2 linked regions of the Alkalilimnicola ehrlichii MLHE-1 genome follow. The protein of the gene in region 2 interacts with the protein of the main gene of each other region in a pairwise test. Links are inferred from orthologs where the notes say so. Each region holds a gene or a part of one and is shown on either strand. Other genes may lie near its edges.

Region 1 (4,370 bases), 150 kb from region 2 along the record:
AGACCTTGAGCAGCACAATGGCCAGGGTCAGCACCGAGAGCGCGGCGATGATCTTGAGCACTGGGCCGCCGGCGTCCAGGAAGGCGGCCAGCGCGGCGAGGGTTCCATTGGCGGTTTCAGTCATAGCGGCTATCCGATCGTTTCACGATTGTCCGCCAAAATATTGCGGATGCGAATCATTTTCAACAGGAAATCTTCCCGAATCACCCAATCCTTGCTCCGGATCAATACTCCAGGCGCACCCGCGCCGGGCCCGCCAGTCGCTCGAGACGGCGCAACAGGTCGTCACTGGGGTGCACCCGCCAGTCGTCACCCAGGCGCAGGCGCCCGCTGGCCCGCTCGCCACGGTAGTCCAGATGCACGTCACACCGCCCCTGGCGATAGGGCTTCAGGGTTTCCTCCAGGGCGTCGGCGAAGCCGTTGTCCGCAATGGCCGCCGAGAGCTCAATGACCACCTGGCGCAGCCGCTCGGCGCGGGCGTCGTTGATGTCCTGCAACTGCTCCACGGTGATCCGCCAGCCGCCGGCGAAGTCGTCGTAATCGAGACTGCCCTGGACCACCAGCACCCGGTCCACCGCGATCAGCCCGCGCAGCCGCTCGTAGGCCTCAGGAAAGAGCATGGCCTCCATGCGCGCGGTGCGGTCATCCAGCACCAGGCTGGCCATGCGCCCGCCGCTGGCGGTGTTGCGGGTACGCAGGGACACCACCAACCCCACCACCCGGACGCTGGGGCCGTTGCGCCGCCGGCCCCGGCCGTTCTCCGGCTTCTCGCCCGGCTCTCCGGCCGCTGCCAGCACCTGGGCGATGCGCCGTTCGGCCAGATGGGACAGTTCGGCCTCGTAGGGGTCGATGGGATGGCCGGTCAGGAACAGCCCCAGGGTCTCCTTCTCGGCGGCCAGCCGGTCGTGCTCATCCCACTCCGCCTGCTCCGGGGTGGAAAAATGCGGCTCCTCCGCTTCCGCCACGGCCGCGCCGTCGCCGGGCAGGCCAAACAGGTCCTCCTGACCGGCGGCGGCGTTACGGGTCTTCTGTTCGGCCGCCGCCAGGGCCTCCGGTAGCCAGGCCATCCCGGTGGCGCGGTTGGGGATCAGGCTGTCGAGGCTGCCGGAGCGGCAGAGGGCCTCCAGCACCCGGCGGTTCACCTTGCGCAGGTCCACCCGGTTGCACAGGTCCTGCAGGTCCTTGAACGGGCCGTGGGCGTCGCGCTCCTCAATGATGGCGTCCAGGGCCGACTGCCCCACCCCTTTCACCGCACCGAGGCCGTAGATGATGGTCTGTTCGTCCTCGGCGCGGAACCGGTACCCGGAGCGGTTCACGTCCGGCGGGCGCACGGTGAGCCCCATCTCCCGGCACTCTTCGATGAAGATCACCACCTTGTCGGTGTTATCCATGTCCGAGGAGAGCACCGAGGCCATGAAGGGCGCCGGGTAGTGGTGCTTGAGCCAGGCGGTCTGGTAGGAGAGCAGTGCGTAGGCCGCGGAGTGGGATTTGTTGAAGCCGTAACCGGCGAACTTCTCCATCAGGTCAAAGATGGCGCCGGCGTGCGCCTCGCTCAGGCCGTGCTCCTGCGCGCCCTTGAGGAAGATCTCCCGCTGCTTGGCCATCTCGGCCGCCTTCTTCTTGCCCATCGCCCGGCGCAGCAGATCGGCCGCCCCCAGGCTGTAACCGGCCAGGGCCTGGGCGATCTGCATCACCTGCTCCTGGTAGAGGATGACGCCGTAAGTGGGCTTGAGGATCGGCTCCAGGTCGTCGTGGTGCAGTTCCGGGGTCGGGTAGGCCACCTGCGCCCGGCCGTGCTTGCGGTCGATAAAGTCGTCCACCATGCCCGACTGCAGCGGGCCGGGGCGGAACAGCGCCACCAGGGCGATGATGTCCTCAAAGCTGTCGGGCTGCAGGCGTTTGATCAGCTCCTTCATGCCGCGGGATTCCAACTGGAACACCGCGGTGGTCTGGCAGCGCTTGAGCAGGTCGAAGGTGGCGCGGTCGTCCAACGGGATCCGGGCGATATCCAGCGGGGTCTCTCCCCGCTGTTCGCGCAGGGCATTCACCGCCTTCACCGTCCAGTCGATGATGGTGAGCGTGCGCAGGCCCAGGAAGTCGAACTTGACCAGGCCCACCTCCTCCACATCGTCCTTGTCGTACTGGGTGGCCAACCCCTCACCGCCCGGTTCGCAGTAGAGCGGCGAGAAGTCGGTCAGCGCCGTGGGGGCGATGACCACCCCGCCGGCGTGCTTACCGACATTACGGGCCAGGCCCTCCAGCTTGAGGGCCATGCTCAGCAGCGGGCCGGCCTCCTCGTCCTTTTCATAGAGCGCCTTGAGCTCCGGCTCCAGCTCGAAGGCCTTGGTCAGCTGCATGCCCGGTTCGAAGGGCACCAGTTTGGCGATGCGGTCGACGTAGCCGTAGCCATGGCCCAGCACCCGGCCCACATCGCGCACCACGGCGCGGGCGGCCATGGTGCCGTGGGTGGCGATCTGCGACACCTTCTCGCGGCCGTAGCGCCGGGCCACGTACTCGATGACCTCGTCACGCTGCTCCATGCAGAAGTCCACGTCGAAGTCGGGCATGGAGACGCGTTCGGGATTGAGAAAGCGCTCAAACAGCAGATCGTAGCGCAGCGGATCGAGATCGGTGATCGCCAGGGCGTAGGCCACCAGCGACCCCGCCCCGGAGCCGCGCCCCGGGCCCACCGGGATATCGTGTTCCTTGGCCCAGCGGATGAAATCGGCCACGATCAGGAAGTAGCCGGGGAAGCCCATCTGATTGATGATCCCCAGCTCCCAGTCCAGCCGCTGCCGGTAGGTCTCGCGCACGCCCTCCTCGGTCTCACCCTCCGCCAGGCCGCGCTCCTCCAGCCGCTGCTCGAGCCCGCGCAGGGCCTCCTGGTGCAGGAACTCCTCAATGGTCAATCCCTCGGGGATGGGGAAATCGGGCAGGACGTTCTCGCCCAAGGTCAGATCCAGGCTGCAGCGCCGGGCGATCTCGACGGTATTCTCCAGCGCCTCGGGCAGATCGGAAAACAGCGCCCCCATCTCCGCCGGGCTGCGCAGGTACTGCTGGTTGGTGTAACGGCGCGGGCGCTTTGGGTCGTCGAGGGTGTAGCCGTCGTGGATACAGACCCGCACCTCATGGGCGTCGTAATCGTCGGCAGCGAGGAAGCGCACGGCGTTGGTCGCCACCACCGGCAAGGCCAGCTCGGTGGCCAGCGCCACGGCGGCGTGCAGGTGGTCCTCATCGCCGGGACGGCCGGTGCGCTGCAGCTCCAGGAAATAGGCGTCGGGGAAGTGCCCGGCATACCAGCGGGCCAGGCTTTCGGCGCGGCGTGTGTTGCCGGCCAGCAGGGCCTTGCCCACATCACCGTCCTTGCCACCGGAGAGCACGATGAGGCCCTCGTGGTCGGCCTCCAGCCAGGCACGTTGGACCACGGGGGTGTCGTCCACGGTGCGGCCCTGCTGGTAGCTCAGCGAGAGCAGCCTGGACAGAGCGGCATAGCCGTCCAGATCGCGGCACAGGAGGGTGAGCGCGGAGTGGTCCCGTTCCGCCTCCTCGTCCTCAACCCGGATCTCGGCACCGACAATGGGCTTGACCCCCGCTGCCAGCGCCGCCTTGTAGAACTTGACCATGCCGAACAGGTTGCCCTGATCGGTGATGGCCACCGCCGGCATACCCTGCCCGGCCACCGCGTCCACCAGCTCGGGGATACGCAGGATACCGTCGGAGAGGGAGAACTCCGAGTGGACATTCAGGTGTACGAAACCGCTCTGGGCGCTCATTGTCTTCCTGTTCTATCCGGAGGAGCCGGGGGGCAGGCGGTATCTCGAAGCAGGGCTCACCGTCCCTGGTCGGCCCCACCGAAAAACCTTGCAAGCTACAGACCAACCCCATTCGGCACTATCATCAGGCCCTTGGCGGGGCGAGGCAGGCCCGCTGCGCGGCAGATGCCGCAACCCTGTGGCAAACCACTCAGCCCAGCAGGCATCGGCGCACCGGCGCGAAACTACGCCGGTGCGCCGGGCAGGCCCCCAGGGTCCGCAGGGCCTGCAGGTGCTCGGTGGTCGGGTAGCCCATGTGGCGCTCGAACCCGTAGCCGGGGTACTGCTCGGCCAGGGCCCGCATCTCGGCGTCGCGCGCCTGCTTGGCCAGGATGGACGCCGCGGCAATGGCCGGCACCCGGTCATCCCCCTTGACGATGGCCTGGGCAGGACAGGGTAACGCCGGCGCCCGGTTACCATCCACCAGCGCCTGCACCGGCGCGGGATCCAGCCCGGCCACCGCCCGCTGCATGGCCAGCATGCTGGCCTGCAGGATGTTCAGCCGGTCGATCTCCGCCACCTCGGCACGGCCCAAGGAAACGGCCAGGGCCTGGGCGC
Region 2 (3,307 bases):
CATCCACGGTGCGGAGAGGGGTGAGGTGAACCTGCGGAGCCGGTATGCTAGTCGGCCGGGCCACGGGGCGGGGCTGCGGCCCGCCGGACCGGACAATGCGGCAACTGGGGAGGTGCCGGCTCTTGGATTCGCTGGTGCAATGGTTTCAGACCCCGGCAGGCCGGGAGTTGGCCGGGATCGAGCGGTCGGTCCTCGATGAGCGTATACAGCGCAGCGCCCCCCATGGCCCGCGGGCGCGAGTGGTGCGGGTGGGGGGCAGCTGGCTTGGGGACGGCCTGTTCATGGCACTGCCCGCGAGCGACTGCTGGGCGCTTGACTGGGAGCCGACCGCTGGTGCCGATGCGTGCACCGACCTGGAGCAGCTCCCGCTGCGCAAGGAGAGTGTGGACCTGCTCCTGCTTGCCCATGCGCTGGATTGCAGCGCGGATCCCGCCTCGCTGATCCGCGAGGCCGTCGAGGTGCTGGCGCCGGAGGGGGAGTTGTGGGTGCTGGGGTTCAACGCCTGGAGCACCTGGGGGCTGCGCCACCTGCGCGCCCGCCCGGTAATGCGCCGGCGCGGGCTTGGCCCGGGGCTCCTGACCTTGCTGCTGGCCCGCCACGGTCTCGAATGCCGGCACCAGGCCTATCACGGCCTCAAGGCCCCCTGGCCCCGGGCGGGCACCCGGGTCCGGGCGCGCAACGGTTGGGAGCGGCGGCTGGCCCCCTGGCTGGCGGGTGTTCATCTCCTGCAGGCGCGCAAGCGCCGGCCTGCCCCGATCGATATGAAGCAAGTCTGGCAGACGCCGCCGGTGGAGGTGCCGGGGCGGCTGGTCCAGCCGACACCAAGAACGAGGATCCATGTCCACCACCGACAAATCTGAAGTGTACGCCTGGACCGACGGCGCCTGTCGCGGAAACCCCGGGCCGGGCGGCTGGGGGGTGGTGCTGCGCTATCGCGGGCACGAGCGCACGCTGCACGGCGGCGAGCCCCACACCACCAACAACCGCATGGAGCTGACCGCGGCCATCCAGGCGCTGGAGGCGCTGGACCGGCCCTGTGTCGTGCACCTGACCACCGACTCGCAATATGTCCGCAAAGGGATCACGGAGTGGATGGCCGGCTGGAAGCGCCGGGGCTGGCGCACGGCGGCCCGCAAGCCGGTGCTCAACGAGGACCTCTGGCGTCGGCTCGATGCCCTCAACCAACGCCACGAGGTGCACTGGCACTGGGTACGCGGGCACAGCGGCCATGCCGAGAATGAACAGGCGGATGCCCTGGCCAATCGGGGTATCGACGAGATGCAGGAGGCGGGCGCGACATGAGGCAGATCGTGCTGGATACTGAGACCACCGGTCTGGAGTGGAGTCAGGGCGATCGGGTGATCGAGATCGGCTGCGTGGAACTGGTGGACCGCCGGCCCACCGGCAATAACTTCCACCAGTACCTGAACCCCGATCGCGAGGTGCCCCAGGAGGCGGTGGAGGTGCACGGCATCACCAACGACTTTCTGGCCGACAAGCCGCGCTTTCACGAGGTGGCGGAGCGCTTTGTCGAGTACATCCGGGGCAGCGAGTTGGTGATCCACAACGCCGCCTTCGACGTCGGCTTCCTGGACTACGAACTCAGCCGTCTGGGCCGTGGCTGGGGCCGGGTGGAGGACTTTGCCTCGGTGCTCGACACCCTGCTGTTGGCCCGGCAACGTCACCCCGGCCAGCGCAACTCGCTGGATGCCCTGTGCAAGCGCTACGACGTGGACAATACCCAGCGTGAACTGCACGGCGCGTTGCTCGATGCCCGCATCCTGGCCGACGTTTATCTGGCGATGACCGGCGGCCAGAAGGCCCTGTTCACCCTGGACGAGGAGGAGGCTCAGGCCCACGAAGGGGAGGGCGGTGGGATACGCCGGCTGCCGTCGGATCGGCCCCGCCTTGCAGTGGTGCGGGCCGGGGAGGCCGAGCGCCGGGCCCATGAGGCGCTGTTGGACCGTATCGACAAGGCCTCCGGGGGGGGTTGCCGCTGGCGCCGGCCGGAGGTGGCGGGTGATGCCTGAGTCGGGCGCGATCCGGGCGGTCACCTTCGATCTCGACTTCACCCTCTGGGACTTGGAACACGTCATTCAGCGTGCCGAGCAGCGCATGCAGCGCTTTCTGGCGGCGCGCTATCCGCGGGTCAGCGAGCATTTCGACGAGGAGGCCATGCGCCGGCTGCGGTTGCGTATGGCGGAGGAGCACCCGGAGTTGCGGATCAATGTCAGCGCCATGCGCCGTGCGTCGCTGCGACGCATCGCGCTGACCTGCGGCTATGGTGAGGATATGGTGGAGGCGGCCTTCCATGTCTTCATGGAGGGGCGCCACGAAGTGGTGCCATATGACGACGTGGCCCCCACCCTGACGGCATTGCGCCGTCACTACCGGATCGGAGCGCTGACCAACGGTAATGCCGACGTCAACCGCCTGGCCTTGGGCGAGTACTTTGACTTCAGTGTCTCAGCGGTGGAGGTCGGCGCGGCCAAGCCGAGCCGGATCATCTTCGAGGCGGCCTGTCATCGGGCCGGCATCGCCCCCGGTGAGATGGTCCATGTGGGTGATGAGGTGCACAGCGACGTGCTGGGCGCGGTGCGCTTTGGGATGGGGGCCGTTTGGCTCAACCGCCGGGGCGAACCCTGGCCGGAGGACCTGGAGCGGCTGCCTCATGTGGAATTGGCGGACCTGAGCCGGTTGCCGACGGTGCTGGCCCGCTGGCGTTGAGCGAACGGCGGTGGCCGCGCCGCTGTCTGAGGGTTAAGAACGCGCCCTACCCGGACCACGGGTGGGGAACGCCACGCGCGGGAGTAATCGAGGTGGGATCCCTGTGTTGAAGAACGTCCTCGCAGTCCTGTTGCTTTATCTGGCCACCGCACTGCCCCTGGGCGCGGACGCGGACCGGCTGGCCCTGGTGCTGGATGTGGAGGGCCCCATCGGCCCGGCCACCAGCCATTTCATTGCCGGCGGTCTGAAAACCGCTGAGGAGCGCGACGCCGTGGTGGTCATCCTGCGTATGGACACGCCGGGCGGCCTGGACAGCGCCATGCGCGACATCATCAAGGACATCCTCGCCTCTCCGGTTCCGGTGGCCACCTGGGTCGGGCCGGACGGGGCCCGGGCCGCTAGTGCCGGCACCTACATCCTCTACGCCTCGCACGTGGCGGCGATGGCGCCGGCCACCAATTTGGGTGCGGCCACGCCGGTGCAGATTGGGGGCGGGGGCGGCTTCCCGCCGGGCGGCCAGCCGGAACAGGAGGAGGCCGCGGACGACAACGACGAGGCGGCCAACGGCAATGACGAGGCA

The links.
Region 1: the proteins of dnaQ (region 2) and dnaE interact in binary tests that used the Escherichia coli proteins (3 or more experiments, as listed by UniProt). The link is inferred for Alkalilimnicola ehrlichii MLHE-1 from one-to-one orthologs.

Annotation. Positions count from the first base shown.
Region 1 is NC_008340.1:2,106,064-2,110,433, forward strand. What follows is about bases 25-4,087. They hold dnaE (DNA polymerase III subunit alpha), read right to left. Parts: upstream 3,774-4,087; coding sequence 225-3,773; downstream 25-224. Other genes in these bases: MLG_RS09395 (MotA/TolQ/ExbB proton channel family protein), read right to left, coding at 25-124; rnhB (ribonuclease HII), read right to left, coding at 3,964-4,087. In the rest of the region: more of MLG_RS09395, read right to left, coding at 1-24; more of rnhB, read right to left, coding at 4,088-4,370. UniProt on the Escherichia coli protein: DNA polymerase III is a complex, multichain enzyme responsible for most of the replicative synthesis in bacteria. This DNA polymerase also exhibits 3' to 5' exonuclease activity. The alpha chain is the DNA polymerase catalytic subunit.
Region 2 is NC_008340.1:2,259,736-2,263,042, reverse strand. Bases 165-3,164 are described here. They hold dnaQ (DNA polymerase III subunit epsilon), read left to right. Parts: upstream 165-1,298; coding sequence 1,299-2,030; downstream 2,031-3,164. Other genes in these bases: MLG_RS10110 (NfeD family protein), read left to right, coding at 2,831-3,164; MLG_RS10115 (HAD family hydrolase), read left to right, coding at 2,023-2,727; rnhA (ribonuclease HI), read left to right, coding at 838-1,302; MLG_RS14885 (methyltransferase domain-containing protein), read left to right, coding at 165-860. Outside these bases: more of MLG_RS14885, read left to right, coding at 123-164; more of MLG_RS10110, read left to right, coding at 3,165-3,307. UniProt on the Escherichia coli protein: DNA polymerase III is a complex, multichain enzyme responsible for most of the replicative synthesis in bacteria. The epsilon subunit contain the editing function and is a proofreading 3'-5' exonuclease.